Regions from separate parts of the Colwellia sp. MB3u-4 genome, predicted to be linked through region 1. Evidence: riboswitches for the same ligand, from Rfam matches in the RefSeq annotation. Region 1 holds a riboswitch; the other holds the start of a gene.
What was found. Region 1 has a riboswitch for cobalamin ahead of H4J61_RS07395 (TonB-dependent receptor domain-containing protein). Riboswitches for the same ligand answer to the same signal wherever they lie in the genome.
Positions count from the first base shown of each region.

Region 1 (16,658 bases):
TCTAGGGTAGGTTCGTGCAGTAAGTGGTGAAAAATATGTAAGCTTGTTTCTTCTGGTAATAATCGCTCAATTTTTTCGCCAATAAGCTCAGCTTTTTCGTAGCCAAACATGCTTAATACTTGCGAGTTAACAATGCTGTGCTCTCGATGTTTATCTAACATCAATATGGCATCAGGTGCTGACTCCATTAAGGCGGCAAATTGTGCTTTGGCGGCATTTTTTTGCGTCACATCGATTAAGGTTAACCGCACTTCGGTTAATTTATTATCGTCATCATAAACCGGCAGGGCAGACATCATAGTGTCGATAGTTTTCTTGTCATTTATTTTTACTGGCACTTCACACTCTAAAAGCCGAGATTTAGTCTGAAATATTTGGTGCACGTAATGAGCTGGCACAACAAAGCTTTGCCAATTTAAGGAGGAAAACGTGCCTCTTGGGCGTTTAAACATTTGTGCGAAGACAAAATTGTGTTTAATAAACTCGCCTTGAGCGTTTAAGGTCGCATAAGCCACTGGCGCATGTTCATATAACTGCCACATTGCACGTTCGCGTTGATGTAATTCAGCGGTACGTTGTGCAACAAGTTGCTCTAATTCTGCTTTCGAGTGGCGCATATATTTTGTTGAACGTTGGCCAACCGTGAGTGTAAATACGTTAGACGTTAAGGTTAATAGTAAGGTAATAACAGCAATTAACATCAATTCATTACGCAGTGAACTTACGCCCCCCATGGCTTCATCTGCATTAATTTCGGTTGCAATACCAAAGCCGTACTGATTGTTCCATAACCAAGCACCATAAACGGTGACACCGCGATAGTCGTTATACCCCAAGACATTACTGGCAATTTTATGATCTGTGATCAAGCTAATGTTGTCTGAACGGGCATTATTGATCAATTGGTTTGCCATAAAAGTAAAGGGTAATTGCTGGCTGTTAATCACGGCATCAGGGTTTTTCATGACATTAATCTGTGGGTCTTTAAGTGTGATCACTTGCTTGTTTTTGTTGTGTTCTTGAAAATAGTTTAGTGATGATAATTCAGCATCAAAGCGACTTTTTGAGAGCATTTGGCCTAATCGACTGACTAAGTAGCTTTCGCCTGAGGCGCCAATGCGACCTTGCTGTATAATAGTAGAGATTTGGCCACTGACTTGAATGCTAATGGATAATGCCGCAATAACCTGATCTTTTTCATCGAGGATCGGCGTGATCATATACATATTGTATTGATCTATCGTGTTGGCCGAATGGCTAAGTGAGTGCTTAACACCAGAGTTTATTGAAGGCACAAAACGACTTTTTCCAGCAAAAACAGCAGTGATAATCTCGGGGTGTTGTTGGGCTATTAGGTTAGTTTTACCTAGGCGGTCATTGTCATCAGCGCTAATGTTGATGAAGTCTTGATTAATAACTGAAAAACCTTGGTTTTCAAGACTCGTTTGGCGCAAGTATTGGCGAATATTTTGCTGTGATTTTGTTTTGATGAGTGTGTCGTTTAACTGGGATTGCAACAGTAAGCTTTTAGTGAGATTAACTAATGTGTCATCTTTAGCTATTTGTTTTAATAGGTTTTCTTGCTCACTTAGCCAATCATTGAGTCTATTTTTTGTTGCTTCAACGACAAATTCAAGATTTTTTTTGATATTGGCTTGGCTGATTTTTTCATTGTCTTGCAAGGATAAGTAAATAACACTAAAAATAATGGCGATATTTAATATCGATACGGTATGGACGATAAAGGGGAATTTTTTTGATGCCATAAAGGAGGCTAGGTGTTGTTGACTAACTAATCTTGGTAGCAGCAGTGTTGAAAAAATTAATAACAGTGAAATTATTACCATCACAATAATTAATGACGTACTGCTATTAATGGCAAGTTGTTTAGGAGCAAAGCTGCTTAAGGCGTCTTCTAGTAATAGATTGGTGGGGATGAAAGGCTTATCTATCATGCCCAGTTGATAATAAATCTCAGCTATTTTTTCCATGCGGGTGCGGGCGATTGAGCCAAGAGGAATAAATTTAGCTAAAATTATTTTACTAATTTCGTCAGCTTCAAAAGCTAAGTGGCGATAAGACTTGTTTTGGCTATTATATTTTTCTGCAATTAATTTAATGATTTCTGCTTTATGATTGAGCGCATATTGCCAACCTTTTATGGTTGCTTGACGCATTGCTTGTACACGTTGAGGGTTGTTTTTTACCTCTGACTCACTGGTGAAAAGATTGTCGCCATAAAAATCAATACCGTAGTCTCTTGGGCTAATGGTTAATATATCAATATTTGCTTGGTCAAATTCAAAGGGCTCATTAGTGTCATAAATTAAAATAGCATCGGTTTTACCGGTAATTAACGCTGAAAATCTGTCACTTTGTTCTTGCCAAGTAAAGGCTGACATATCTTGTTCTGCTTGCATAAGCATGGCAGTAATAGGGGCAAAATTTTTCAATCTTGTATCTATCATGATGCGCTTACCAATCAGATCAAATGGACGGGCAATGCGAGAAGATCTTAATGTGGCGATAGTGGCCGGTGAATGTTGAAATATTTGTGCGACAATAACAACAGGTTTGCCATTATTTTTGGCGACAATTAAACTTGAGTCATTGATGCCATAATCGGCCCTGCCGTCGATGACATAATCTTCAATGGGGCTTGAACCTTTGAATTCTCTTAACTCTACCTCTAAGCCCAATGCTCGATAAAAACCTTGTTCTTTTGCTGCGTAATAGCCGGCATATTGAAATTGATGCAGCCAGTTGAGCTGAATAGAAACTTTATCAAGTTCTTGCCCTAAACCTTGGCCACTAAAAATTAAAGATAAAGTACAGACTATGGTGATTAAGCTGTTTTTAATGCTGAAAAAATTTAACATATTACGCGCGTTCGGCCCATTGTTTGATAATGTTGGCTAGTTGTTCAACCCCGTCAGTTAACGAGGCGGGTCCTGGTTGTAAAATATCGGTAGAGTTTATCTCATAGATGTCACCATTTTTTATCGCAGGTATTGCTTGCCAACCTACTCTAGAGGTAACTTTTTCTTGATCAAATTTACGACCACACCAAGAGGCAATGTAGATATCAGGCTGTTTGGCAATAACATCACTGGGGTTTGCCACAATGCGGTTTTTGGCTAAGGACTGGCCGGAAAACTCTTGATAACAGTCTATACCACCGGCAATTTCTATTAGCTCACTTACCCAGCCAATGCCGGTGATAATAGGGTCAAACCATTCTTCAAAATAAACTTTTGGGCGCACAGGCAGCTTGGCAGCTTGTTGTTTAATTTTGCTTAAATTATGTTGTAAGTCGCTGACTAACTTATCGCCTTTTTCTGGTTGACCGATTAAGCCTGATAAGGTGCGTATCATCTGCAAAATTTCACTGACACTGCGATGATTAAAGCAATGCACTTGTATACCTTCTTTGATTAAATCGGCAACAATATCGGCTTGCATATCAGAAAAGGCCAACACTAAATCTGGTTTTAGTGCGACTATTTTTTCTGTTCTTGCGGTGATGTAAGCACTTACTTTTGTTTTTTCTTTTCGCGCGCGTTCAGGGCGCATGGTATAAGCTGAAATGCCAATAATTCGATGATCTTCTTCCATCAGATAAAGTGCTTCGGTGGTTTCTTCTGTTAAGCAGATAATTCGTTCTGGCCATTTAGGTTCAGCAACTGGCATTATGTATTTTCCTTGTTGACTCGCTGTGGTCTTACTATCAGTCTTGTTACTAGTATTCGCCTTGCTATGAACTATGTATCGCCATGAGCTAGCTGTTATTAGGCTGAGTACTTTTTACTTTATCAAAAACAGAGACACAATGATTAATTTTTTAATTATCCTAGGGGCTATTATTGGCCGACTCGATGTTAACGCATCATAACTAAGTACTTAATGCGCTAAACTTGTTTGCTATATTTTTCGGCATTATCGGGTGAAAATTGGCTTGAATTGACGCTTTAACGATAAGTTGTTAGTTGTTGAGTTTAACGGCCATGGAGACAAAATAAAGCTAATCAGTTAACTTTTATGCTTAGGAACCCGGTTATATTGCGGTGATATTATTTTGAAAAAGTGAGGATATTTATATTCTTAACAGCCCAGTGAATAAAAAATAAACCTTGCTATTTCGCTCTAGCTGTCGATAATCGCGCCATTAATTAAATAATGTCATATTCAATTTTACTTTTTTATGTTTTGAAAGCGTAATAAAATAAAGCTGGGAATGTGGTGAAAGTCCACAACTGTACCCGCAACTGTAAACAGAGCGATATATTAACCACTAAATCTTTTGGCTAAAAGTGATTTGGGAAGGGATATATCTAGATGCTGTAAGTCAGGATACCAGGTGAATTATGATCATTAGTTACCACGTCGAGCGGGTTACTCGGGCATTGGATATTTTATCTATTTTCATTTATACCGCCTCAGTGGTGAAGATGAATTTGCTCGCTATATCGCTAAACCTTATCGACGTTAATCACTATATCGACCAACTGATGTTGGGTTCGATACTCGTTAGGCGTTGCAATGTTTGATATGAAAGCTGTTAGTCACCCACACTCAGAAAAAATTCAAACGCTTATCTATGGTAAAGTTAAACCATTAAATATCAGCACTTTGGGTAAACTCAAACACTTAACTAAGCATTTAACTAAGCACATGGCTAAAGTTCAGCTGACGGTTAAGGTTTGTTATGTGCCTAATCATCTTCATCAGAAGTTACACCTCAACTCTGCCCATTTTACAGCTGTTGCTATTGCGGCCAGTAAAGTCACCAAACAAATGAATAACCAAGTGCACCAAGCCATGGTTGATATTAATCAACATCGAGAAATACAACTTGAGCGATTAGTTGATGTCTGTCAGCAGCATTTAGCTAGGGATAAAATTTACGACATGATTAATCAAGGTGTCGATACGCCGAGTAATAAGCTGCCAACTCACTAAGACGAAAAAATTTAAACAAGCGACAGTAACTGAACACTTTAGTGACTGTTTTACATAGTAAGTTCGAGGGAAGAAAATGAAATTTTTTCACTGCCCCCGCAACGGTAATCATAGTGTTAAGCGTTTTATTTATATAAAGATATATTGATAGAAAGCTTGGCCATGTTAGTCCGAGCACTTTAACTTGCATAATTAAACTGCGCTTAAGCGCGGTAATAAAAATGGTGCGGAGGGCATCGTTAATGAGGTCATATGAACATTAAACAAAACAATTTTTTCAAAAAATCACTATTATCACTTGCCGTTATCAGTGCTATGTCGACAGCTTTTGTCGCTTCAGCAAGCACCGAAAGTAAGGCAAAAGATATTGAAGTATTAACCGTAACGGCAACCCGTACACACCTAAATATTGACGATGCGCTGACTAGTCAAGTGGTTATTACACGTGCAGATATCGAGCTAGCTAACCCAATTTCATTTTTAGATTTATTATCTACAGTACCCAGTATTGATATTGCCACTAATGGCGGTAGAGGGCAAAATGCCTCAATTTTTATGCGTGGCACCAACTCAGATCATACCTTAATACTGATTGATGGCGTGCGAGTGAGTTCCGCCACATCGGGCGGCACAAATTTAAATACCATTTCGCCAGAGATGATCGAGCGTATCGAAATCGTGCAAGGCCCACGTGCAGCATTGTGGGGCTCAGACGCTATTGGCGGTGTTATTCAAATATTTACTCGTCAGTTATCAGCGGGAGAGTTGTTTGCCGGTGCTAGTTTTGGTACTGACAACTATCAAAAGTATAAAGCTGGCGCAGGTATTAGCCATGGTGACGGCCAAACGACTATCACCGTCAGTAAAGAAGAAAGTGATGGTTATGATGTTCAAGAAGGCGCTGAAACTGATGATGACGGTTACGACTTTACCTCGGTAGCGATTAGAGGTCAGCAAAAAATCACGGAAGATTTTTCAGTAGAGTGGTTGTTATCAAGTGATAGCGGCGACAATGAATATGATGGTTATTATAATGGCTCTGACTTTAACAATCATACGTGGTTAGTGCGTGCTAATTATGCGACCAGTATTAAAGGTGTAAATAACAAGACCGTTTTTTCTGTTGGGCAAAGTCGTGACAGTATCGACAGCTTAAGTAATGGCCTTTCACAAGGGATTTTTGAAACACGTCGCAATCAATACTCGATTGTTAATAACAGCCAACTTTCTGATGATCTGCAAGTTAATATTGGTGTCGATTATTATCAAGACGATGTTTCTAAAAGTAGCATTGTTTTTGACAAAGAAGAAAGAGACACCACAGGTGTTTTCGCCCATACCTTGTATACTGAAAATGCATGGACATTTGAAGCGACATTAAGACACGACAGTGTTGAAGATGTTAACTCAGAAAATACGTATAATTTCGGCGTCGGTCATAAAGTTGATGAAGATACTCGCGTGGTACTTAATTATGGTACTGGCTTTAAAGTGCCGACTTATAATGATTTATTCTACCCAGGTTTTGGCACGCCAACACTTGATTCAGAGCTTTCTGAAACGGTAGAGTTATTTTTCGAAACAAAAATTTCTGAAGTTAACACCAGTGTTAGCTTATACCGTTCAAAAATTGATGACCTAATTGGTCAAAAAGATGGTGTGGCAGCAAATTTCGCAAAAGTTGAAATTAATGGTCTTGAACTCTCAGCTAACTATGCCGGCTTTGGTGGTATGCATGACGTTAATCTTTCTTATACGGATGCCGAAGATCAATCGACAACAGATAATACTGGGCGCTTAAGCTATGAGCAGCTTATTCGTCGCGCAAAAGAAAAATTCAACTATAAATTCGTCACCACAGTGAGTGCAGTAGACGTTTACGCAGAATATCAATTTGTTGGTGCAAGAGAAGATGCCGTATTTGGCATTGGTAAGGTTGATTTAGCGAGTTATCAATTAATTAATCTAGGGCTGAACTACGATGTATCTCAAAATTTTAGCGTTTCTTCTCGTATTACTAATTTATTAGATAAAGCGTATCAAACGGCGAGTGGCTTCAACAGCCAAGAACGCGCACTTTATCTTGGTATTACTTATCACAACTAAGTTGTATTGACCTGTCGGGAGTTATTATTGCCTAGCGCTTTTGAAAGAGTATTGAAAGCGCTTTTAAAGGAGTGATGAAATAGCCCTGTAAATAAAAAAAGGCACCCTCTATAATAGTAGGGTGCCTTTTTTATATTATGCGAGTGTGTTCGATGTGGGCGCTGATAACACTATGTTAGTTAATAATGCTTCTTGTTGGCAAAACAAGCGATAAAGCTGTAATTGATTTTTTGCTCTGACTAAATTGTGGCTGGCGTAAGTGGTTTTAAAGTACCGATCGCCATTTAAAAAGTCAGTTAAAAATCGAATACTGAGCATAAATGGCATCAATTTAATGCCAAAGATTAAACTTCTGCGTTCAATTTCGCTGAGCGAGCCATTAAAACCTTCAATGTAGGCGTTGGTTAACGCGGTTAATATCTCAAAATTAATGCTCATATTATCGAGTTCAGCGCTATCTTCGGCAATTGACGGACAACAGCTGCGTACCATATCGCCAAAATCATGCATCAGATAACCTGGCATACAGGTATCTAGATCAATCACGGCAACGGGCTGGTTGGTCGTTTTGCTAAAAAGTAGATTGTTAATTTTAGTGTCGTTATGGGTAACACGTAAGGGCAATTTTTTAGTGATGTCAGCGATACTGTCGATAAAAGTTTGCTGAGATTGAATAAAGGCAATACTTGTCTGAGCGGCTGCTAATCGTGTATCTTCAGCGCTTGCTAGTGCTTGTTGAAATTGTTTTATTCGTATGGATAAATCATGAAAATTTGCAATGATTTCAGCTAATTCTTTACTGTTAAAATCACTGAGTGCGGCCGTAAATTGTGCAAAGGCGCTGGCCACCACACTGGCTTGCTCGACGCTAGTTATTGACTCTAAGGTATAACACTGCGGAATATAATGCAGGCTACGCCAATATTGCCCTTGTACTTTAACATGGTTTTTATTATCTATGCTGCGCAGCTGATAAATCGGTGTTAAAGGGTAGCTTTTATTGTCAGACTTAATTTTTAAGTGTGCGCTAATCAGGTCGGCATTATCAGTTACTTGCCGCGGCGCATTAAAAACTTGTTGATTTAAATGTTGTAAAACGAAGCTGTTATCAAGCGCTTGCACTAAGTAAGTGTTATTGATCAGGCCATTGCCAAGCAAAGTAATTTTGCAATTTTCTATAGCATAACCAAATTGTGCTAATACCTGTGCGAGTAATTTATGAGGTAAGGCTAAAATCATAGGATGTTTTTTTATTGACAATAAGGCGCTATAAATACGCGAAATCTTATCACTATAAAGCGTTCCACATATTAAGCGTTCGACATATAAAACAGTCGAAATGTTAAGTTATCGACATATTAAGAGATAGTCGCCAAGATGAAAAGTCTTCATTTGCTATTAATGTTTAAGAAAAACGAGGCTAAGCTAGCGACAGATAATTTTTTGCATTGATAATATCTTTATATTTGCCATGCTTTACCTCCGGCAGTCCTCCTTCTTTTCTCCCTGTGAGATTTTTTATTTTTACAGCGAGAAAACAAGCAGATAACCAAGGCTAGTGTGCATGTTTGCGCGCTAAACGCTTTAAATTATCGATAGCTTGAGATGATTTTGTATAGGCGAGGACAATTTCTCTAGTCAGTTGTAAGCCAACTATCGGTCTAAACACCACGTCACTGCGCTTAATAATTTCACTATGTGCAGGTAAAAATGCACAACCTAAACCGGCATGTACCAAACCCAGGGCATAATCTATGGTGGTAATTTTTGCTCGCACATCAAGACTAATACCTGCCAGCGCTAAAGTGTCTTGTAAGTTATTCCAAGCACTGCAAGGTGTGCGTTGAATAAAAGGTAAGCCATCGAGCTGCTTTAAAGTGACGGTATCCTTGAGTGCTAATACGTGATCGTAAGGCAATACCAGTAAGTAGTCTTCTTGCCACATATTGATATATTGTTCACTCTCATGGAGTTCGTCTTTTAAAATAATACGCGCATCAACTTTATCAGTATGAGGGGCTAAAGTCAGCTCAACCAAAGGATTGGCTGAGGTAAAATCTTTTAATAGCAGGCTCATGCGCTCAACCCCTAAACCTCGGGTTACGCCTAAGTTAAACGGCAGTTTATCAGTCTTTTCTGAAAACACATTTTTGATTGCCCCCGCTTGTCCTAGCAGTTGCTTGGCTAAGGGAAAAAGCTTTTCCCCTTGCTCTGACGGCGTTACACCACGGGCATGACGAATAAAAAGTTGCACACTAAGTTGTTGCTCTAATTGTGCTATTGCTGCCGATATTGACGGTTGGGCAATAAAGCAGATTTTTGCCGCCGCACTAAAGCTTTTTAACTCATAGACGGCAATAAAATAATTCAGTGATTTTAAATCCATAATAATATTAGTTACTTTAGTGTCAGTATCGTTATCTGCAACGTTATCAGAAAAGGTATAGGAAAAAACTATAGCAGATAAAGGAAAAGAATATTTTAACTTTGGCTGGTTTTTGCTTATTATTTTTGAGCTTTGTTTTACATGCTTTGTTTTAGCGTTTGTTTGATAGCTTAAATCGTCTTACAAGACTAATTTTAAACCACAACAATAATAACTATCCCCGTGGAGATATGATGTCTGATCGCAATCAACTGGTGAACGAAAACTTTATCAATTTTGTTCGAGCACGAACTTTACCTGAATCAAGTTGTGCTTTAAGCCCTAATGATGTGGGACTAAGTTCAGCTGCAGTGATTGACCTATTTGAAACGCAAGTCATGAGTCGCCACCTTGATTTGCAGTCACGCGTGATGCAGAAAAAAGGTCAAAGTTTTTATACTATTGGTAGCTCTGGCCATGAAGGCAATGCCGCTTATGCCAAGGCATTTCGTCCGACAGATATGGCCTTTCTGCATTATCGCAGTGCCGCGTTTGTTATACAGCGTAGCAAGCAAGTGCCCGGACAAACCATTTTATACGACATGCTATTGTCATTTGCGGCCTCAAAAGATGATCCTATTTCTGGTGGTCGTCATAAGGTGCTAGGTAGTAAAGCACTGGCTATTCCGCCACAAACTAGCACCATAGCGTCACATTTACCCAAAGCCATGGGCGCTGCTTTTAGTATTCCGCTAGCCGAGCGTTTAGCCCATCAAGGCGAAATTCCCAACGATAGCGTAATTATTTGTAATTTTGGCGATGCTTCATCGAACCATTCCACCACACAAGGGGCAATTAACAGCACGGCTTGGGCGGCCTATCAGTCGATTCCTATGCCGATTGTTTTTGTCTGTGAAGATAACGGCATTGGTATTTCAACCGCAACTCCAGAAGGTTGGATTGCGGCTAATTATGAAAACAGAGCCGGTTTAACTTATCTCTATTGTGATGGCTTGAATATTTTAGATACTTACCAAACCGCCAAAAAAGCTGAACGTATTGCTCGAGAATTGCGTAAGCCGGTGTTTTTACATATTCGCACCGTGCGTATACTGGGCCATGCGGGGTCTGATGCTGAGTTTGTTTACCGTGATATGGCCGATATTACCGCCACTGAATTTCAAGACCCACTATTACACACAGCGCGCATTATTTTAGAAAATAATATGTTAAGCCCAGAAGAGCTGATTGACATTTACCAAGAGGTTGAAAGTCGCATTGCGGTGATTGCTGAAAATGCCGCTAGCAAAGACAAGCTGACCAGCGCTGAGGCGATCATGGCGAGCATTGTACCCCAAGTTCATAAAGCACCAAGTTCAATCGCGGTCAGCGAGGAAACCCGCAAAGAAATTTTTAAGCATGAGCAACATAATATGCCTAAAAAACAGCATTTGGCAAAATTGATTAATTGGACCTTGATGGACTTGATGGCTGAGTACCCCAATATTGTGATGTGCGGTGAAGATATTGGCAAAAAAGGCGGTGTTTATAATGTTACCGCTAAACTATGCGAGCGTTTTAGCAAGAACCGAGTGATCAATACCTTATTAGATGAGCAAACAATTTTAGGTACCGCGATTGGTTTAGCGCATAACGGTTTTTTACCTATCCCTGAAATTCAATTTTTGGCTTATGTGCATAACGCGGAAGATCAAATTCGTGGTGAAGCGGCCACCTTGCCATTTTTCTCCAATGGCCAGTTTACTAACCCTATGGTGATCCGCATTGCGGGTTTAGCTTACCAAAAAGGTTTTGGTGGTCATTTTCATAATGATAACTCTTTTGCTGTATTTCGCGATATTCCTGGGTTGATCATCGCCTGTCCGTCAAATGGCGCAGATGCGGTTGAAATGATGCGCGCCAGTGTGCGCTTAGCGCAAGAGCAGCAACGCATGGTGATATTTTTAGAGCCAATAGCCTTATACATGGCGAAAGACCTACATCAAGAAGGTGATGGCTTATGGACCTTTGAATACCAAACGCCAGCATTGGCAGACAAGCGCATTGATTTAGGCGTTAAGGTTGCCGGCTCAGGCAAGCAAGTGTGTATTTTAACTTATGGCAATGGCAATTATTTATCGCGTCAAGCACAAGCAAAACTAGCCAAGCAAGGCATTGAAGCGCGTGTAGTTGATTTACGTTGGTTAGCTCCGCTTGATGAACAAGGCATTTTGGCGCAAGTAAATGCTTGTGAGCATGTGCTGATTGTCGATGAATGTCGTCAAACGGGCTCAATTAGCGAAGCCTTAGTGACCTTAATTCATGAACAAGCCAGCAACGACACTAAAATTAAACGCGTTACCGCCAGTGACAGCTTTATTCCTCTTGGCGCGGCGGCTTATGAAGTGTTGCCGTCGGTGGAAAATATTGTCGATGCTGCCAAGGAGATTTGCCAATGAGTTCGTCAGTTAATAATAGCGCTGAAACAAGCGTCAAAAAAAAGCATAACAGCAAGCAAAGAGCGGTAGTTATTTGTCCTGGCCGTGGTACCTACAATAAAGAAGAATTGGGTTATTTGCAGCGTTTACATAGTGATAAAACTAAAATAATTTCATTGATTGATGATTTTCGTGAGCGCCAAGGGCAAATAAAAGTTGCTGAACTTGACGGTATGGAAAATTACAGCATGCGTACACATACGGCGGGTGAAAATGCCTCTGCACTTATTTATGCTTGTGCGCTAGCAGACTTTCAAGCGATTAATAAAGACCAGTTTGATATTGTCGCGGTGACAGGAAACTCGATGGGTTGGTACATCGCGTTAGCTGTTGCCGGCGCTTTAAAGCCAGATAAAGCTATCGAGTTAATTAATACCATGGGCTCTATGATGACAAAAGGTCTTATTGGCGGGCAAATGATTTACCCGATCATTAACGATGATTGGCAAGTTGATCCAGCGCAAGAGCAAAAAGTCATGCAATGCTTGGCACAAGCAAATCAACAAAGTGATTGTGAAGTTTATCTGTCAATTAAGCTCGGTGGCTACCTTGTTTTTGGCGGCAATAAAGCGGGGTTAAAAGCCTTAGAGCATTTACTACCTGTGATACAAGACCGCTACCCGATGTATTTGTTTAACCATGCGGCTTTTCATACGGCGCTGCTTGATGAGGTTTCAAAACGTGCAATGTCGTTAATGTCAGCTGAACTGTTTAATGCCCCCGAAATACCGTTAATCGATGGTTTAGGACAAGTATGGCAACCTTATAGTTGTGATGCTGAGCAGTTATATCACTACACGCTTGCTACCCAAGTGGTTGAGCCTTATAACTTTTCAAAAGCAATAGAAGTGGCCATTAAAGAGTTTGCGCCAGATAAGCTGATTATTTTAGGCCCAGGTGCGACCTTAGGCGGTGCTGTAGCGCAAAGCTTGATCAGTCATCATTGGCTTAACTTAGAAAGTAAGGCTGACTTTATCGCTCAGCAAAAACAAGATCCCTTTATACTTGCTATGGGTTTAGCAGAACAACGTAAAAAGGTTGTAAAATAAGCCTTATGTCGACAGGTATTATTTCAAGCTAAGTAGCGTTTACAATTTTGGTGTAAAATAAAATAGCCGAAAAAATATTTATTTTATACAATAGACAAAAGCAATTTCCGTTTCGAGTTAATTAATGATCACAAGCCGTAAAAAAAATGAAGCAGAGTTAGTACTCGCGTTTAAAGCATTACTAAAAGAACAGTGCTATGGCTCACAAAGTCAACTTGCTGAGGCATTAGCCGAGCAAGGCTTTAAGAATATGTCGCAGGCGAAAATTTCACGCTTGTTATCTAAACTTGGCGCAGTGAAAATGCGAAATGCGAATGATCAAGTGGTTTATATTCTGCCAGATGAGTTAGCCGTACCCAAATCAAAGCAAGCTATTCAATCTGTGGTGATCAGTGTCAAACATAATAATATGCAGATTATTTTAAAAACAGGGATTGGTGGCGCACCATTAATTTCAAGAATGCTAGATAGTTTAGGTGAATCAACCGGTATTTTAGGTACGTTAGCAGGTGACGACACTATATTTATTGCACCAACAGATATTAATCGTATTGATGAAATAACTAAAGACATCAGCTTGTTGTTAGGTGTTTCAACCCAATAGTTTTAAGCTATCAGTTAGCCGTTCTTTGTAGGTTGGACTTTAGTCCATCATCTTGATTTAGCGATATATTCAGCATGATAATCCATCATGCTAACCGCCTATTCGACGACATAAATACGAGCTAAAAATAGTTTTAAGCTGTCAGTCAGCAGAAAATAGCGATAAACCTAGTTAGCAGTTTTTTGCAGGTTCGTTGTAGGTTCTTTGTAGGTTGGACTTTAGTCTAAAATCTTGATTTAGCGATATATTCAGCATGATAATCCATCATGCTAACCGCCTATTCGACGACATAAATACGAGCAGAAGATAGTTTTAAGCTGTCAGTTCTGAGCTGTCAGTTCTGAGCTGTCAGTCAGCAGAAAATAGCGATAAGTGTAGTTGCCATTTTTTTGTAGGTTCGTTGCAGGTTCTTTGTAGGTTGGACTTTAGTCCAACATCTTGATTTAGCATTATATTCAGCATGATAATCCATCATACTAACCGCCTATTCGACGGCATAAATACGAACCCACAACAAGCACTGATGCATAGGTAATTCACGTCATACCGTTTCAAACACAAAGCGAGTTTGGCTATAAAAAGGCTGTTCTGGCCGCACTATGGTGTTGCTTATATTAGCGCCGTTAATACGGGTAGCTAAGTTTTGCGGTTCAAAACAAAAGGCTGAATGTTGTTGATAAACGCAGTGTTCTTTACCTGTCTGGCTGCCATCAATATAATTAGCTGTGTATAAAATCAAGCAAGGTTGAGCGCTATACATAGTTAATTGCCGGCCAGAGTTAGGTTCAAATGCTCTTGCTGAAAATATTTCACCACTGATAACATTATCATTGCTTAACCAATAATTATCGTATCCTTTAGCGATAATCACTTGTTCGTCGTTTGAATTAATGTTTTTACCTAAAGCGGATAACTGACTGAAGTCGTGCGCGCTATTTAGCACGGCTCTAATTTCACCTGTTGGGTAAATATCTTCATTCATCGGTAAAAAATAATCAGCGTTTATTTGAATCTGGTGCTGATAGATATCACCAGATTTATGCCCAGCGAGGTTGAAATAGCTATGCTGAGTTAGGTTAATTACGGTAGTTTTATCGGTATTGGCAAAGTATTCAACGGCTAGTTCGTTGCGACAATTAAGGCTATATTTTACTGTGAACTCTACATTGCCTGGAAAACCGTTATCACCATCAGGGCTGGTATGTTGCAGTATTAAACTGACTTTTTCAGCCGAACTTTCAGTGGTTGCCTGCCAGAGTTTTTTGTTTAGCGCCTTGTGACCACCATGAAGCTGATTGTCATTATTATTGATATCAAGCTGATAAGTTTTATCGTCAATAGACAAGAGTCCTTGATCTATCCTACCGGCATAACGGCCGATAATAGCACCTAAATAATAAGGGTCATTTTCATAAGCTTTAATGTCATCGTAACCCAAGACAATATCGCTTGAAACAGCATTTTTATCTAAGGTTTCCAAAGCAACAATAATGCCGCCGTAATTACTGATTTTTACTCGAACACCGTGAGTATTTGATAAGGTAAAAAGTGTTGCGCTTTCGCCATTACTTAAAGTGCCAAAGGCGCGTTGAGTAATGCTTAGGCGCTTAATTTTGGGTTGGCTTGACATGCTTTATACCACGATCAAAAATAATAAGAAGACTATAGCAAATATTTTTATGGCTTGACTAGCGCTACAAAATTATCTCAAGAAATAAGTATAAACAACAGTTAGTTATAAAATAAATGTTGTTTATTTGGCCAGAGATTTAATGGCTGCGATTAGCGGCTATATGGGCTAATGAAATTAAGGCTTGTTTGTATGCTGACTCAGGCAGTATGGCAATCGCATTAATGGCTTTATCTGCTTCTTGCTCGGCTTTATCTTGGGTATAGACTAAAGCGCCCGTTTCTTTCATGGCGGCGAGTATATCGTCTAAATGCTCCATACCATCGCCATGCTTAATCGCGCTGCGGATCATACTTTTTTGTTGTTCATTGCCATGTGCCATAGCGTATAAAAGTGGCAGGGTAGGCTTACCTTCAGCGAGATCATCGCCAACATTTTTGCCCATGGCTTGTGCATCAGCGGTATAATCCATAATGTCGTCAACCAACTGAAAGGCAGTGCCTAAATGTTTACCATAATTTAGCATGGCGGTTTCTGTTGCTTGATCTTGTTTGGCAATGACCGCAGCAAGTCGCGTGGCGGCTTCAAATAATTTAGCTGTTTTGCAGTAAATAACCTTCATGTAGCTATCTTCTGTGGTGTCGGGGTCATTACAATTCATTAATTGCAGTACTTCACCTTCAGCAATGATATTGGTTGCATCGGATAAAATATCCATGATATTTAAGTTACGTAACTCACTCATCATTTGAAATGAGCGAGAATATAAAAAATCACCTACCAAGACACTAGCACTGTTACCAAACATAGCATTGGCGGTTTCACGGCCTCGGCGCATATTTGACTCATCTACAACGTCGTCATGTAGTAAGGTTGATGTATGGATAAACTCAACTATTGCTGCAAGTTGTAAATGCTCATTGCCTTGATAGCCAATAGCTCTTGCCGCTAATACCGTGAGTAGGGGACGCATACGCTTACCACCACCATTAATAATATAAACGCCTAATTGATTAATCAGCGCCACATCAGAATGAAGTTTTGAAAAGATAAGATCGTTGACAGCTGTCATGTCTTGTTGAGCCAAAGCTTGGATATTTTTGATATTCATAGAACGTAACAAGTTACCTTAGATGTACTTTAGTGTTAGAATACTAGTAATTTCACGGGGTAATTTTACACGAATTTCATGACGATAGAAGTTTTCCGAGTGATAAGTTTTTAGTTTAGTAAAAATAATAATAAATCATTACTTTTATGCTTGCTCTGACTGATTTCTTCGCGTAGAATTCGCGCCCTATAATTTTAAATTTAAGCGTCGTCCCTAGATGATGACGCAGTACGGAGTAGCTATGTACGCGGTATTCCAAAGCGGTGGTAAACAGCATCGTGTAACTGAAGGCCAAACAGTTCGTTTAGAGAAGATTGAACTTGAAATTGGTGCTGC
Region 1 covers NZ_JACGVE010000075.1:261,113-277,770, reverse strand. Annotated here, with positions in the region: gene H4J61_RS07415 (ABC transporter substrate-binding protein) at 1-2,879, opposite strand, end outside; gene H4J61_RS07410 (cobalamin-binding protein) at 2,881-3,690, opposite strand; cobalamin riboswitch at 4,183-4,378, shown strand; gene H4J61_RS07405 (hypothetical protein) at 4,365-4,547, shown strand; gene H4J61_RS07400 (hypothetical protein) at 4,540-4,959, shown strand; cobalamin riboswitch at 4,982-5,156, shown strand; gene H4J61_RS07395 (TonB-dependent receptor domain-containing protein) at 5,212-7,065, shown strand; gene H4J61_RS07390 (phosphotransferase enzyme family protein) at 7,201-8,325, opposite strand; gene H4J61_RS07385 (LysR family transcriptional regulator) at 8,621-9,451, opposite strand; gene H4J61_RS07380 (alpha-ketoacid dehydrogenase subunit alpha/beta) at 9,685-11,889, shown strand; gene H4J61_RS07375 (ACP S-malonyltransferase) at 11,886-12,977, shown strand; gene argR (transcriptional regulator ArgR) at 13,102-13,581, shown strand; gene H4J61_RS07365 (aldose epimerase family protein) at 14,123-15,211, opposite strand; gene ispB (octaprenyl diphosphate synthase) at 15,351-16,322, opposite strand; gene rplU (50S ribosomal protein L21) at 16,564-16,658, shown strand, end outside.

Region 2 (16,658 bases), on a different contig from region 1:
TCAGCGCCTCCTGCAAGCTCAAAGCGGTCTAAAATCACAAGTAATAATCACCTCAATTAATGGTAACTAAGATACGTTAGCGGACATAAACCTTGGTTTATCTAACGACAAGTGATCCGACAAAGCCGCCACTCATGCTTAGTGACGTTAAGCCAACAAAGAACTTATAGCTGGCATCTTTCTAGTCTAGAAATGATTTAAAATTAACTGTTGTTGTTAATATAGGGCATGTGGAAAATTATATTTACGCTGAATTTTGAGCTACCCTTTCCATAAATTCCAAATGTTGTTTAATATACTTAGGTGAATTTAGCATGTCTTTTTGCTCTTGCTCTGAAAGAGATTCCCATTGAGTTTTTTTTAAACCAGTCGTATCACATATCATTTGAACATGAGCATCATATTTAGCCTGCTTTTCAAGCTCCTCTCCAGACAAACCCCTCACGATTTTAAGGTCATAATCATACGCTAATGACTCGGCAATTTTCTGCTTGTCTTTGGTGCCATGTGACTTAAACATATTTTCATATTCAACCATATTTCTAAAACCTAAGGTACGAGCCATTTCATGGCAATCGTCAAGACCATTAGCAATAGCTACAGGATTATAAGCCTCGTTAAACTCATTTGCTTGACGGTTAATAACTCCCCACAAAATAACGGCAGCAACAACAGCAACACCTATAAGTATTTCAATCATAATTTAAAATCCCAGTCTTTTTAGAGCTTCATTTTGCTCTATGTTAAATACGAGATATTCTTCGAATATCAACTCTATCAATAAAGCATCAATTTGGTTAAATTGAAACAACTTACCATTGACCATTATTTGCTCAACAATATTCCCAAGCATTGTTGCATACTTGAGTTTGTCAGCTAATCCTATGGTTATCGGTTGAAGTTGCAAAGCAATGGCAAACCCTACAGCAGTTAAATCATGAGGAGTTGCTCGCCAGTCACCTTGAAATACATTCTCTTTGGTATTCCACGCTTGTTGAATTAATTCAATAGGTTGCAAGTTGTCTGCACCAGTAAAATAATACGTTTTAAATAAATTTGATAAAATTACAGCTTGATTAGACTTTCGCCAGTGATTAATAAGAGGTTTAAATATTGTTCGACAAAATAAATTTAACGATGTGAAGTTTTTATTTACCAATAAAAATTTGCTTTCAAAACGATCTTGATCAATGAATTTATTCGTAATATTAAATTTCTTAGATTGGAATCGCTCTTTAAAATCTCGGTCTCCTCCAACAGCAATATTCCAACCTACATTTTTATAGGGCCTTAGAGTTTCTTCCAAAAGTTCAGCACTTTTACGGTCAGAGAACTCTTTATAAATGATAAACTCTATGTCGTCAGGTTGATCGTCAAAAGCTTTTTGTAGTTTGTAGTTTTTAGTTTTTAGTTTTTATGAGATTGAAGAGTTAAAGCTGACCAATGCTCGGCTTGTCTTCTAATGGGGTTATTGGTTATCCCAATATAGCCAGTATCTATATTGCCATGATCTTTTTTATATCTAATGTGGTAAACGCATATTTTCATAATAAGATAAACTTCTTTGTTGGATCATAACAGGGCTTACAAAATTAAATTTTTGAGCTAAATATTTTGGGATAAACAGCACATCAGCCTTATAACGTTAAGAGGTAAATTATAGTTGGGTAAAATGTGTAACGGAGCGGAACCTGCCAACTGTAATTTTTATCTCTTGAACGGCTTATATTCTAATTACCAACGTTCAAAGAGAACTTCTTGTTCATCTAGATCATATTGATGAAGTGTAAATGTTTCAGGAAACGGAGCTTTAATTGAAGTGTGCTCTACATATTTAACTTTACCTGTGACTGCACCTTGGTTATTAACTATTTCATAGCTATAACGTTCTTTTTGACCAAGGCTACCTGCATCAAGTTTACTTATAAATTTAAGCTCTTCGCCCTCATTAAGTTTTAATCTTTCTTTCCAATTCATAGCTTTATCCAATTCCATTTAATACTACTAGGCGTAGTAGCTTAGCTGATTTGGCTCCTGATTTATAGATAGTGTTATCTTAAAATGTATTTACTAGTGACAGCTTTAGGCTCCAAATTGACGTTATCAATTCAATAGTTAAGGTCAGCTTTTGGCTATAGTTGTCATAAGGCTCAACTAATATCCTATGACCGCTTTGGTGGCATTTTTGCCAGTCAGATTATTCGATTAATTGGTAATACTTATAGTCAAATTAATGCGTTTTTATATCTGTGGAGAACGTCCGCTATCGTATCAAAGTGAACATAAAACAGGGTGATTTTAATCTATTATTTAGGTCAGCAGTGTGGCATTTAGCGACATTTCAGTGATATTATCTAAAGAATGATTTTGTAAGTAAAAACGCTACACATGTGCTTCAAATAAAGCATAAACCCTAGGCTTAATTTACTTAATCCTTTGATTTTATTTGCAAGTCATTAACAGGGCGTCATGTGCTAAACGTGTATAAGCCGTAAGCCTGAACATTTAATTTTTTATGTTTAGGTCAATGATAAAATTAGAACTAAACAGGTTGTGTCATGCTCAAATATTTCAGAATTATCAGTGTTGTTGAGGGTTTGTCATTCTTAGCTATTTTATGCGTTACGCTTGGTGTAATAAGCAGAGAGTTCGTTTCTTATCTTGGCATGTTTCATGGTGTTTTATTCATGCTTTACATTGCGCTATCATTTGTTGTAGCCAAGAAAGAAGGTTGGTCTTTTCTATCTTGGATAGCATTGTTTTTAGCTTCTATTGTTCCGTTTGCTTTTATTATTGTCGAACTGTTCTTGCGAAAAGAATCCACGAAACAAGCATTGTCCGTAGCATAATTTAGTCAGTGCGTGTCATATCTCATGCCAAGAATGCACATAACAACTTCAAACGGAACAAACACAGTTGGCTAGGTTCCGCTTCGCTACACATTTTAGCCAACTGTTTTTGTCCGCTTAAGTGGGCGTTGGTTTTTTATTCATAGGTGAGTTCCCGTGGAAGTTTATTTGTTATATCCAATGTTTTTAATGGTGGTTTTAACTTTTGTTGTTGGTTTTCTAACGGTAAAAGCTCGATTTTCAAGTGTGAAAAATGGTGATGTAAGTGCGAAATATTATCGGTTAATGGGTGGGCAAAACGTTCCTGAGATAATTACAAAAACGACTCGAAATTTTAATAATCAATTTGAAATACCGACTTTGTTTTATGTCGTATGTACTTTGTATATTAGCTTTGGTATCGAAAGTTTTCTTGCTTTAGTTTTTGCTTGGTTATTTACTATTTTGCGCATCGTACATTCATATATCCATATAACTTACAATCATGTAATGCATCGCATGCTCACATTTTTTGCGGCATTTATTTGCGTTATGGTTCTTTGGGTAAACTTGTTGCTCCAAAAAATATAAGCCATTCAAGCAGGACAAATAACAGTTGGTTATTTGCTCTTTCGTCGCCTATTTTAGCCAACAATTATTTGCCTCTTAATGAGGCGTAGGCATACAAGGTCAGCATGCATAGAACTATTACATTATCAGAGTACGTTAAAAAGCGTAATGGCGTAGCTCTTGGCTCATCTGGATCAATGACTAATATGCTCAAGCGTTCGTTAGGTGCGAGTTCGTTCTATTTATTTTGGCAATATTGGAATCCAATATGGGGTTATTATCTTTCTCGCAAGATAATGAAGCCACTGAGCGATCTGCTTCCTATATGGTTAGCAATTATTATGACTTTCGCTGTTAGTGGTGCATTACATGATTTAGCGATAACTTTGGTAAAATGGGAGTTAACGGTTTTTTTTACACCATGGTTTTCCTTAATGAGTTTAATAGTTTTAGCGACAAAGAAACTTGGTATTTCATACAGTGATTATCATTGGCTGGTTCGAGCATTTATAAACATATCACTCATAACAGCATGTTTATTTTCAACTCGTCAGTATGCCTAAAAAGCTAATAAATAAGGATAAAAATCAGTTGACTGCTTTCGTTCCTCGATATTTCGGCCAACAATTTTTAGCCAGTTATTTGGGCGTTATCGATACAAAATTTAATCCAGGTAAGCTAAACGGTGTCGAAGCCTAATGTCGCGAATGTGGCATAAGTGATCGACGAGGTTAAGTCTAGCAAACACAAGATGTAGTGGTCGGTTGGGCTAAGTGGATAGCCCTTGAAAATTGGCATCTATCAAATTTAAGCGCTATTAAGGTTTAGCATCAGCGCTATATATTTAGCAGTTATTCCTGCTCTTGATCTTTTTTAAGTTGTTCTGCCTTTCGGCTATCTACTTTTTTTTGTTGTTCGTCTGAGAGCTCAAATTTACTGGCTGATTGCTTGATCAATAAGATACCGGCGATAACAGAGCCAACAGCAACAACAAGAATTAACATGCTGGTAAAAGTCATATTTATATCCTTTGAAATAAAATTTATGGGTAAGAAACTTGTTTGCTATCTATCTTTTTAGTCTAAAAAAAAGACAGGTAGCGATACAGAATAATAGCATGTAATTTATGAATATGCTTGCAACACGCCAGCAAGATCACTTGTTTTAAACGGGTTTAATAAAGTCAGTTTAACCCGTATTTATAGCCAATATTTACCACAATATTTAGCATAAGTATCTAGCATAAGTATTTAGAATAACTAGCCAGCACTAGATACTATTCACCTGTCATGTGCTGATAGTAAGCTCGGCTTTTGTCCGCTTGCTGACATAAATCGGTCAGGGCGTGTAAACTGCGCGTGCTCATTCGATGCACAACATCAGCATCAAGGATGATTATTTGTTGATGTTTAATTGCCGACAATATCGGCCATTGCTGCCAATCATAACTATCATTACCCGCTTGCTTTTTTGATAAGGGTTGAATAATAACATCAACATTTGTTTGCAGTATTTGCTCAATATTTACTTGTGGATATTGGGCTTTTGCTGCCATAAATGGATTACTAATACTGCAAGCGTCTAAAAACTGTTGCGGCCAACTCCCTTTGGCAATGGTGGTTAAGGGTCTAGACCACACTTCATAAAAACCAGTGAGTGGTTTTTTATCACCATATTGCTTTTTGATATTGGCTAAATCCGCTAAAAACTTAGCCGCAACACCTTCAGCTTGTGCGCTGTGACCTGACAGTTTCCCAAACAAGCGCAGCTCTTTAGCGACATCTTCAAAGCTATTAGGCTGCGAGTAAACCACACGAAAGCCCAGTTGTTTAATACGGGCTAAATCATCACTTGGGTTACCACTTCTCCAAGCGATAACTAAGTCTGGTTGTAATTCAATGACCCGCTCTAACTGAATACGTAAAGCGCTGCCAATTCTGGGTATTTTCTTTGCTGCTTGCGGATAATCAGCGTGATCAGTCGTCGCAATGATTTGGTCACCGGCGCCAATATCAAACAACATCTCAACAATGTGTGGTGATAATGCAATGATGCGTGGTTTAGGCGCATCAATAACCGCGGTATGATCAATACTTTTACTTGTGGCTTGTGTGCTCGTAATATAAGTAAAGCCCAGTAATATAATCCCTAGGTATTGGCTGTATTTCATGACTATTCCATTTGTGTTTTATGACGGCAATATTGGCTACCAATCAATACCTTTTTGTGCTTTTATGCCGTTATCAAACGCATGTTTAAGCGGCTGAACTTCACTGACGGTATCGGCAAGTTCAATGATACTGCGATGACATGCACGGCCAGTGATAATAACATGCTGTTTAGCGGGGCGATTAACGATAGCTTCAATTACTTCATCTAAATCTAAATATTTGAATGACAGCATGTAGGTTAATTCATCAAGTAAAACCACGTCGACACTTTCATCTTTTAGTAAGCGTTTTGCTTCTTCCCATACTCTGACGGCAGCGGCAATGTCTTTTGACTTGTCTTGGGTGTCCCAAGTGAAACCGGTCGCCATGACATGAAACTCAACGCCATTGTTTTCTAATAAATTACGTTCACCACAGGCCCAATCGCCTTTAATAAATTGTAATGCCGCCGCTTTATAGCCATGCCCAACCGCGCGGGCTAGCGTGCCAAAGCCTGATGTTGATTTACCCTTACCATTACCTGTGATAACAATAAGTAAACCGCGCTCTTCTTGCGCGGAATCAATGCGGGCATCAACTTTTTCTTTAAGGCGTTGCATACGAGCTTGATGTTTTTGAGTTTTATCTGTATCTGTTGTCATGTGATTTATCCTGTTTTACGTGTGCGATACATGATCGCTAAAAAGAAAATACTGCCAATGGCTGAAGTAATGATGCCAATGGGGATTTCGACATTACTCAGCAAACTGCGCGCGGCAACATCAACCCAAACTAAAAAGCATCCGCCAACCAAGGCGGAGCCAATAATTAACGGCATGGTGGTAACGCCAACCAGTTGCCTAACAATATGTGGGATCATCAGGCCAACAAAACCAATACCACCGCAATAAGCTACGATGGCGGCGGTCACTGCTGCACATAAAGCTAATAGAATTAAACGCAGTTTGTTGACGTTAACGCCTAGGCTTGCCGCACTTTCATCGCCCAGTAACAGGGCATCTATTTGTCGGTGTAAGGCAAAAATAATCAGTAAAGTAAGTAATACCATGGCACTGATCAAATAAAAGTGGAACATTTCAACGCGCGTTAAACTACCCATTAACCAAAAAATAACGCGGCTGGTGGCAAAAGGGTCACCAAGGTAAAGAATAAAGTGGCTAATAGAGCCAAGCATGAACGACACCGCAATGCCGGTTAATAATAAATGGTTCATATTACGCAGTAAGGTCGCGATACCAAAGACAATGACCACAGAAAATAATGCCCCAAGAAATGCCGCCAATGGCAAGGCTAGCGCTTGTTGGTCACTGAGCACTAAAGTGGCGATGGTAGCACCTAAGCCTGCGCCAGAAATAATGCCAAATAAATAAGGATCGGCCAGTGGGTTACGAGTTACATTTTGCAGTATTGCCCCCGCACAAGCTAACCCCATGCCAGCCACTAAACCCACCAAAACACGTGGAATACGTATTTGCCAAATCACCATGTCGTGCATAGTGGAGGCACATTGATTAACCACACATTGAAATATATCTAGGCTAGTAATGCTTGCTGGCCCAAAGGTTATCGACATAATAATGGAGAATAAGGTAAAAGCAATAAGGGCTGAAAATACCCAAACATTTTTACCCTTGATGCCGCTAAGAATACTCACGAGTGCTGACCTTTACTAGTTGACTCAGTTGAGCTTATTGGCCCCGTTGGTTTAACCGCCGATTGATGAGCTATCATAGTATCAGCCGCGGGATAGAAGTAAACTCTAGGTACGCCACAATGTTGTGCGTCATCTCGATAACAGGGTAAACCAAAAACTTTGGTTAATAGCTCAGGCTTTAGCACTTGATCAACACTATTGTCGCTGACTAAGTTGCCTTTATCTAATAGCAGCAAACGATTACAGTAATGTGCGGCTAAATTGAGATCATGTATGGTCATAATAACGGTAATATTTAACGCTTTCACGAGTTGTAATATTTGATGTTGGTAGAAAATATCTAAGTGATTAGTGGGTTCATCTAATACCAAAATTTTTGCTTTTTGTACTAGGGCTTTAGCAATTAATACCCGTTGTTGTTCGCCGCCAGATAAGGTGTTAAAAAATTTTGCTTGGCTGCTAGCTAAACCCACTTTTTCTAACGCGAGTATAATGTCTTTTTTATCTACATCATTATCACGAGCAAAGAGGCTTTTATAGGGCAGTAAGCCCATTCTAACCACATCATAAACGTTTAAATCAAATATCGGGGGCGAGTTCTGTACCACTAAAGCAAATGTTTGTGCTAATTCATGTGGTTTGTAGTCGCTGATTTTTTTATTTTTTAGCTTAATGCCGCCTTGCCAATTTTTGTATTGGTTTAGTATGCACTTAAGCAGTGAGGTTTTGCCGGCACCATTAGGCCCGATAATGCCAATAATATCGCCGCGGGCAACATCAAATGAAATATTATTAAGAATACTTTGTTTATCAACAGCCCAAGATACTGACTCAACACTGAGTAAGTTTGCCATTAAAGCCAGCCTAGCTTAGTGCTAATAACGTCTGGCATATGTTGGATAATAACTAAGGAGTATATTTTCATTGCGGCCTAGAGGTTAATTCAAAAGCTTATGTTGAATAATAAAACTAACTACAGCGCAGAAAATAGGATACGAATGCCTTAAAGACAGTGTAACTTACGTGTATTCCCGCACGGTGTTAACATGATTAGCTTGGTACAATAGGTGATACTAGGTGTCCTGACTTATAACTTTTATTAAAAGCTATTTACAGTTGCGGGTACAGTCACGGAATTTAACCGTGTTCCCTATCAATTAGCCAAGACAATAACAAAACATCTGGCTAAAGGTATCGATTATTAGGCATGAGATTTTACGGCTTAGTATGCTGCTTTACAATAAAAACCGTCATTTGACGCGCTATAAGCGGCGTAAAAAAAAAGGAGCTAATGCTCCTTTTTTATTTTGTCACTGTATTTTGACAATTTGTTTTAAGCGTTAATTAGACCTAAGGTGATTTTTCTTATGTCATCAGTAAAGCCAATATTACCAAATTTTAACGCGCTTCTCAGGAGCGATATACATAGCGTCACCTGCTTTAACGTCAAAGGCGCTATAAAATTCAGGCATATTTGATAATGCCCCTAGTGCACGGAACTCACCTGGCGAATGTGGGTCTGTTGCTACGCGATTTCTTAATGATTTTTCAACCATTTTTCCACGCCATATTTGTGCAAAGCCCATAAAGAAGCGTTGGTCGCCGGTTAAGCCGTCAATCACTGGGGCTTCTTTGCCATTTAATGAAGCTTTATAAGCTTTATAAGCGATAGTAACTCCGGATAAATCACCAATGTTTTCGCCTAAGGTTAGCTCGCCATTAACCTTTAAGTCATCAAATACCGCATAGTTGCCATACTGTGCCACTAAGTTATCAGCGCGCATGGTAAAGGCCGCTAAATCTTCATCAGTCCACCAGTTACGCATGTTGCCTTCACTGTCGTATTTGCTGCCTTGGTCGTCAAAGCCGTGGCCCATTTCATGACCAATAACGGCGCCAATGCCACCGTAGTTTACCGCATCGTCTGCGGCTAAATTAAAAAATGGTGGCTGTAAAATAGCTGCTGGAAAGACAATTTCGTTTTTAGTTGGGTTGTAATAAGCATTAACAGTTTGAGGTGTCATCGCCCATTCTTGTCGGTCAATTGGACCACCAAGCTTAGCCAGTTCTTTTTGGTGAGCAAGCGTACCAGAGCGTATTGTATTGCCGACTAAATCGTCACTTTTAATGCTTAGTGCGGTGTAATCTTCCCACTTATCTGGGTAGCCTATTTTAGGATCAAAGCTGGCGAGTTTTATACGTGCTGATTTTTTAGTCGCCTCTGACATCCAGTCTAGTTCGTCGATGCTTGCGCCGTAAGCATCACGTAAATTTTCAACCAGTTCTGTCATACGGGTTTTAGCTTCAGGCTTAAAGTGACGGCCAACATAAACTTTACCAATAACTTCACCTAAATTGTCATTAACTACGGCAACACCACGTTTCCACAGTGGGCGCTGTTCTTCACGACCACTTAACTGTTTTGAATAAAAATAAAAATTTTCATTGGTTAACTCGGCGGTAAGTGAGCTGGAAAAATTACTCAGAGTGTGAAAAGTGAGGTAAGTCTGCCAATCAGCTAATGATGTTGCCGCGAATGTTTCACCAAAACCTTTAATAAATGAAGGTTGGTTAATGATGATATCTTTCTGCGTGGCTACACCTTGTGCTGCAAGGTAGGCGGTCCAGTTGAAAGCATCTGTTATTGTGTTTAAATCGGCAACATTAAATTTGTTATAACGCTTAGTACTGTCTCGAGATTCAACTTTGGTCCAATGAAAACCGGCTAACTTAGTTTCAAGCGCCATAATGGTTTGAGCGGCGGCCTTACCGTTTTTTAAACCCGCTAAATCGAATATGCTTTCAATGTGAGCAAGGTAACCTGCGCGTAATGCTGCAAAACGTTCGGCTTCATTAAAGTAGTAGTCTCTGTCCGGTAAACCTAAACCACTTTGCCATATATGTGTGGCATATCGTGTTGAGTCTTTTGCATCAACACTGATATAAAAAGCGAGCGGGCTACCGACACCAATTTTTTGATTTTCACCAAAGAAAGTGGCAAGTTCATTTTTATCTTTCAAGCCATTAATGTCATCAAATATTGTTTGTACTGGCGCTGTGCCTGCAGTGTTACGGCTATCTAGATCCATGAATGAACGGAATAAGTCAGCTACTTTTTGCTCATCACTGCCCATTTTTAGATTTTTAGTCGCGGCTAATTCTTCGATAATCGCTTTTACGTTGTCGTCAGCTTCATCACGTAAGTCATAAAATGAGCCAATGGCGGTTTTGTCACCCGGAATTTCGTGAGTGTTTAACCATGCGCCGTTAACGTAGCGGTAGAAGTTGTCTTGTGGACGAACAGACAAGTCCATAGTGGCTTTATCAATACCCGATGCCAAAGCCGTTTTTTGCATAACCGGTACTTCAGTCGCGGTTTTTGTGCTGGTATTATCATTACAAGCTGCAATGAATAGTAAAGAGCTGCAAACAGCCGTTGTTATTATTTTCTTCATTCAATACTCACCATTTATTTAGTAGACTAACTTTTATTTTAAGTAAGAATATATTAAAGGCTATCACGCTGATTTACTAGGATAATAAAATATTGGCTACAAATTATTAACTTATCTTTGTATGTTAAAGTTTACCCACCAGAAAATAAGTAGATGTTTTCTGGTTAAGGTATTAATAACCCTTTTTGCTATTTACCTTTTACTGCTGAGCTTTGTAATTTTTTTTCATGGTTTAGTTTAGTTAAAAATTATGCCGTTAACTTGTCTGTTAAAAGCAGCAATTTAAAAAATTCTGCAACAGCCTAAGTAGAAAAATTACAATAGCTCGCTTATGATGAGTGAGTGTTGTTATGCTAAGCGCCTATTTAACAGTAATGTGGTTGAACTTAATGGCTATTTATAACCCGCTAACTAAATATTTGCTGGGAGTCGTCAGGGTAATACAGCTCAGACTGACTTAAGCAAGCTATGTGCTCAGGCCTTGGCTGGGTTAATGGACAAAGTTTAATGACCTTTAAATAACCCTAGTGGCCTAAGTTGTCATCATTCAGTTACATTTTTACCTTTTACCCTTTACTGTTTACCGTCAGCTTTATTGATCCGAGTACTGTCTATGTTCGTACTCTAACCTCTTGAAGATAATTGAGAAATATATTCTATGCGAAATCGTTTATTTTATCTGGTCGCCTTACTTGTTATGAGTAGCCAAAACTTTGCCCAGTCTTGGGGGGATAAAGACACTAATAAAAAGACGGTGATAGTTGAAAAACTCATTTATCAAACTCAAAAAAATAGTTTAGAAGCCGTTGGCACCGCGGAAGCCGTTAAATCTGTTACCCTCTTTCCTGCGGTCAATGAAAGGGTGGTTGCGGTTAATTTTGAGCCTGGTCAGCGAGTTAAGAAATCACAAGTATTGATGATGTTATATAGCGAACGTCAGTCGGTTACCTTGGAAAGAGCCAAAATTGAGTTCAAAGATGCGGCCAGAAAAAATCTCCTGCTAGTAGAAAGTATTAAAAAAGGTGCGGCATCACAAAGTGAGTTAGATGATTCTATCACCACTCTCGAGTTGGCAAACGTAGCGGTTAAAGAAGCGAAAATAGCCTTAGAAGAGCGTATCATACGAGCGCCCTTTGCTGGTGTGGTAGGCCTAACTGACATCCAAGTAGGTGACAGAGTTAACCTTCAAAGCGTGATCACCACCATAGACGATCGCGGGTCATTATTTATCAATTTCACTGCACCAGAAATAGCCTTGGCTTTGTTGTCGCAACAACCCCAAGTGCAGTTAGTACCTTGGCAAAATCGTTTAGTGACTATTGAGGCAAGTATCGCCCAAGTTGACTCACGCATTAACGAGCAAGATAGAACTATTCGCGTCAGAGCGCTACTCGATAATAGCCAAGACATTTACCGACCCGGTATGAGCTTTCGCGTTAACTTGACGGTGCCAGGGCAAGATTATATTGCTGTGCCTGAAGCCGCTTTGTTATGGAGTGCCACGGGTGCTTATGTTTGGCAAATGGTTGATGAAAAAGCGGCACGAGTTAATGTGAAAATTCGTGAACGTTTACGGGGCACTATTTTAGTCGAAGGTGAATTTAACCTAACCGAACCTTTGGTGGTAGAGGGCGTGCAGCAATTACGTCAAGGACAAGCATTAAAAGCACAGAACACTTTCAATGAGTATGTTGTTAAAGAGGTTGAGGGCGAATAATGAAATTACCGTCTATGCCGCAATTAAATGATTTACCTTCCTTAGCTATTCGCCGGCCAGTATTGGTTATGGTGCTTAATTTACTGATCATTTTAGCAGGATTTGCCGCGATAAATGATTTGGAAATAAGAGAATTACCAGATGTTGACCGGCCTATGGTGACCGTGTCGGCCAGTTATCCTGGTGGCTCGCCAGAAACCGTAGACAGTGAAGTCACCAGCAGAATAGAAGGTGCGGTTGCGCGAGTCAGTGGCGTTAAATCTATTCGAGCCTCAAGTGAAGAGGGATCTTCTCGTATTCGGGTTGAGTTTAGGCCAGGCACAAATCTTGAAGACGCGGCCAATGAAACTAGAGAGTCGGTCAGTAGAGTGCAGCGCAATTTGCCTGATGAAGTGGAAAGACTGGCCATTATCAAAGCAGATAGTGACGCTCAAGCGGTAGTCAGTTTAGCGATTAGCAGCGACACCTTAGATATGGAAACACTCACCGAGCGGGTAGAAGTTGATTTAGCGCCTTTGTTTTTAAGCATTCCTGGCGTTGCTGATGTGTCTTTAAATGGTGAAAGACAAAGGGTGATGCGGGTTTCAGTGGATGCATTGAGACTGACTAGTTTTAACTTATCTATGTCAGATGTCGCCGCCGCCTTACGTTTAGCACCTTTTGACGTACCAGCCGGTAGTGTTAAATCAGCAGATCAAGAGCTTATTGTTCGGGCCAGTGCTAACTCAGTTAGCCCTGAAGATATTGAACGTATTGTCGTGTCGGGTAATACTCGTATTGGTGACGTGGCGAGTGTCTATTTTGGACCGGCTGACTCAAGAAGTATTGTCAGGTTAGATGGCATGCCGGTGGTAGGTTTAGGTATCGTGCGTCAGGCGCGTTCAAATACCATAGAAATCTCTGACGAAGTGTTAGCTATGGTGAAAAATCTTGATAAGCGCTTTGCGGATCTTAATATTGTCGTCACCTCTGATGATGCTGAGTTTATTCGAGGCTCTGTAGATGAAGTGATTTTATCGCTAAGTTTAACGGTATTATTAGTGATAGGCACACTGTGGTTATTTTTAGGCTCCTTTCGTGCCACTTTAGTGCCAGCGCTGTCTATTCCCGTGTCGTTAGTTGGCGCATTAGTGATCATGTGGGTACTGGGCTTTTCGATTAATATTCTGACTTTGTTAGCCTTAGTATTAGGTACTGGCTTAATCGTCGACGATGCCATTGTGGTATCAGAGAATATTCAACGCAGAAGAGCAGAAGGATTAGGCTCTAGAGCTGCAGCTGTACTAGGTACTAGAGAAGTGTTTTTTGCGGTTGTTGCAACGACTGCGGTATTGGCTGCGGTGTTTATTCCGATCGCTTTTTTACCGTCAACAGCGGGACGCTTATTCAGAGAGTTTGGTGGCGTGTTGGCGGGGGCCGTTATCATATCTTCATTTGTCGCCTTAAGTTTGGTCCCTGCACTAACAGCAAAACTACCGGTTAAAAATAAAAAAAATGTACTTTTCGATCGCACTTTAGGTGCCTTTGGTACTTGGGTTTTAACTAAATATAAAGCCTTATTAAGCTTAGCGCTGCGTTATGCATGGGTAACCTTATTAATTTCGGTCATTGCTGCTGCGTCAGCCGCTGCACTGTATAACGAAATTGAAAATAAATTATTACCCTCAGAAGATCGAGGTTCAGTGCGTATTTTTGCTCGAGGCCCGGATGGGGCCGGCTTAAACTATATGGACAGACAAGCACGGAAAATGGAAGAAATATTATTACCCTACGTGCAAGATGAAGATGTTAATTCCATTTACACCGTGGTGGGTCGTTGGGATCCTAATATTGTTTTTATAACCGTACCTTTAGAACACTGGGATAATAGAAGTAAATCACAGCAAGAAATTATTAGCGAAATGAGTCCTCAATTACAGGCTATTCCGGGCGCTCCAGCTCGAGCGTTTGGCTCAAATAGTTTAAATCTTAGAGGACAAGGCGGTGGCTTAGAATTAGCACTAACGGGTGATACTTACGAACGCATCTTTGAAGCGGCTCAAGCCTTTAGCAAAATTGTTGAAGAAAAGCTACCCGAGTTAGGTCGTCCCAGAATTGGTTATCAGCCAACTCAACCACAATTGAAAATTAATATTGATCGGCGCAGAGCTGAAGAGTTAGGGGTGCCTTTTAATGATATCTCTAGCACTTTGCGTGCGGCTATCAATGGTGATGATATAACCGATTTAAATATTGGTGATCAGGCTGTGCCATTAATTTTACAATCTAGCGGGCGCTCGACCAGTAATCCTTCCGATTTAACTAATTTGTTTGTTAAATCTCGCGATGGCAATTTGGTGCCATTATCGAGTCTTGCCTACATATCAGAAGAAGGTGTTGCTGCTGAGTTAGAAAGGCAGGCGCAAAGGCGGGCAATTGAAATTGACCTAGAACTACCAGATGAAATATCTATGGCTGATGTGGTTGAACAATTGCGTGAGATTGGCAATGACAACTTACCGCCTGGTATTGGTTTAGTGTTTTTGGGTGAAGCCTTGACGTTTGAAGAAACGTCTAATCAAATTGCCATGACTTACCTGTTCGCTTTTCTGATCGTGTTGTTGGTATTAGCCGCTCAATTTGAAAGTATTAATAGTGCGATCATCGTGATGATCACCGTACCCTTTGGCATAGCGTCAGCTATCTTCGCGCTTTACTTAACCGGTACGTCTATTAATATTTACTCACAAATTGGCTTGGTGATGTTAATTGGATTGATTGCCAAGAACTCTATTTTATTAGTCGAGTTTGCTGATCAATTAAGAGATCAAGGTAAGACGGTTAAAGCCGCCATCATTATGGCAGCCGAAGTTCGTTTTAGACCCATTATGATGACCTTGATATCAACTATACTAGGTGGCTTACCACTTATTTTATCAACGGGAGCGGGTGCAGAGTCACGTAATTCAATTGGGTGGGTGGTATTTGGTGGTTTGGGGATTGCGGTGGTATTTACCTTATTACTGACGCCTGTTTTATATCAGCTTATTGCACCTTTTACTAAACCTAGGGCCGATGAAAGTGATCAACTTGAAGCTGAATTGCTTGAGGCAGAGCAAAAAGGCTAAGGTGCGCCATTAGCACTCAATGAACCTTGTTTCCGATTGGGATAAAGGTTCATTGGGTGAAAGTTTTTGGCCTTTTTAACATTTTTGGAGTTTTTAGCATTTTTAGATAAGCACTTAGCGTCTTGAAAATACATCGCAGATGCTCGCTGTTCTCTTGGTGATATTATCGCGCTTATCAGAATAGACTTTAATCGAGTTAATAATATTCTAATAGCAGAGCAGTAAAAAAATCTAACCTGCGGATACGCTAACGTTTGTTCAAGACCATCAGTAAAAGCCTAGGATATGATAATAGTTATCATGGCTGCAGAGATAATTGTTATCATAAGTGGTGTAGATAATTTATTAAAGGCAATGTCCATGAAAATATATGAAGCAGCAACAGCACCAAATGCAAGGCGTGTAAGAATATTTCTCCATGAGAAAAAAATTACCGGCATCGAGTTTGTTCAAATGGACATTCTACGCGGTGATAACTTAACTGAAGCGTTCAAACAGAAAAACCCATTGGCTAAAATACCCATTTTAGAATTAGATGACGGCACAGTGATTAGCGAAAGTGTGGCCATTTGCCGATATTTTGAAGAGATAAATGCAGAACATCCATTAATGGGTTCAAGTCCGCTTGAAAAAGCCATAATAGAGCAATGGCAACGTCGTATGGAATTATCTTTATTAATGCCAACGGGCATGTGCTTTCAACATACCAGTGGTTACTTTAAAGACCGAATGAACGTTGTTCCCGGTTGGGGCAAAGAATGTGGTGAAAATGTGAAAAAGTTTTTGGTATTTTTAGACCAACACTTAGCGTCTTCAGAATACATCGCAGGTGATAGCTTTTCTATTGCCGATATTACAGCGCTCATCTCAATAGACTTTAATCGAGTTAATAACATTCGAATAGCAGACGAACAAAAAAATCTAAAACGCTGGTACGCTGAAGTTTCTTCAAGACCATCAGCAAAAGCTTAAGGTGTTATAATAGTTATCATGGATGGCATAGCTAAACTGCATAAATGAACCGCATAGATAACCCTGACAGATTTTTTACTAGCCGTGGTCGATAGCGGGCAGCCATATTAACTCGTTGGTGATGATGTAAAGTTTAGTCATTGAGTCTCTTTACATCGTTTACCGTCAGTATAAAAAACAATAG
Region 2 covers NZ_JACGVE010000044.1:3,482-20,139, forward strand. Annotated here, with positions in the region: gene H4J61_RS01055 (hypothetical protein) at 245-700, opposite strand; gene H4J61_RS01060 (hypothetical protein) at 704-1,306, opposite strand; gene H4J61_RS01065 (hypothetical protein) at 1,735-1,995, opposite strand; gene H4J61_RS01070 (DUF3817 domain-containing protein) at 2,559-2,849, shown strand; gene H4J61_RS01075 (MAPEG family protein) at 3,006-3,419, shown strand; gene H4J61_RS01080 (acyltransferase) at 3,524-3,961, shown strand; gene H4J61_RS01085 (DUF2897 family protein) at 4,250-4,417, opposite strand; gene H4J61_RS01090 (cobalamin-binding protein) at 4,675-5,568, opposite strand; gene cobO (cob(I)yrinic acid a,c-diamide adenosyltransferase) at 5,605-6,210, opposite strand; gene H4J61_RS01100 (iron ABC transporter permease) at 6,216-7,217, opposite strand; gene H4J61_RS01105 (ABC transporter ATP-binding protein) at 7,220-8,077, opposite strand; cobalamin riboswitch at 8,278-8,420, opposite strand; gene H4J61_RS01110 (M13 family metallopeptidase) at 8,612-10,678, opposite strand; gene H4J61_RS01115 (efflux RND transporter periplasmic adaptor subunit) at 11,337-12,395, shown strand; gene H4J61_RS01120 (efflux RND transporter permease subunit) at 12,395-15,502, shown strand; gene H4J61_RS01125 (glutathione S-transferase family protein) at 15,863-16,474, shown strand.
Region 2: another riboswitch for cobalamin. It lies ahead of H4J61_RS01105 (ABC transporter ATP-binding protein); the one in region 1 lies ahead of H4J61_RS07395 (TonB-dependent receptor domain-containing protein).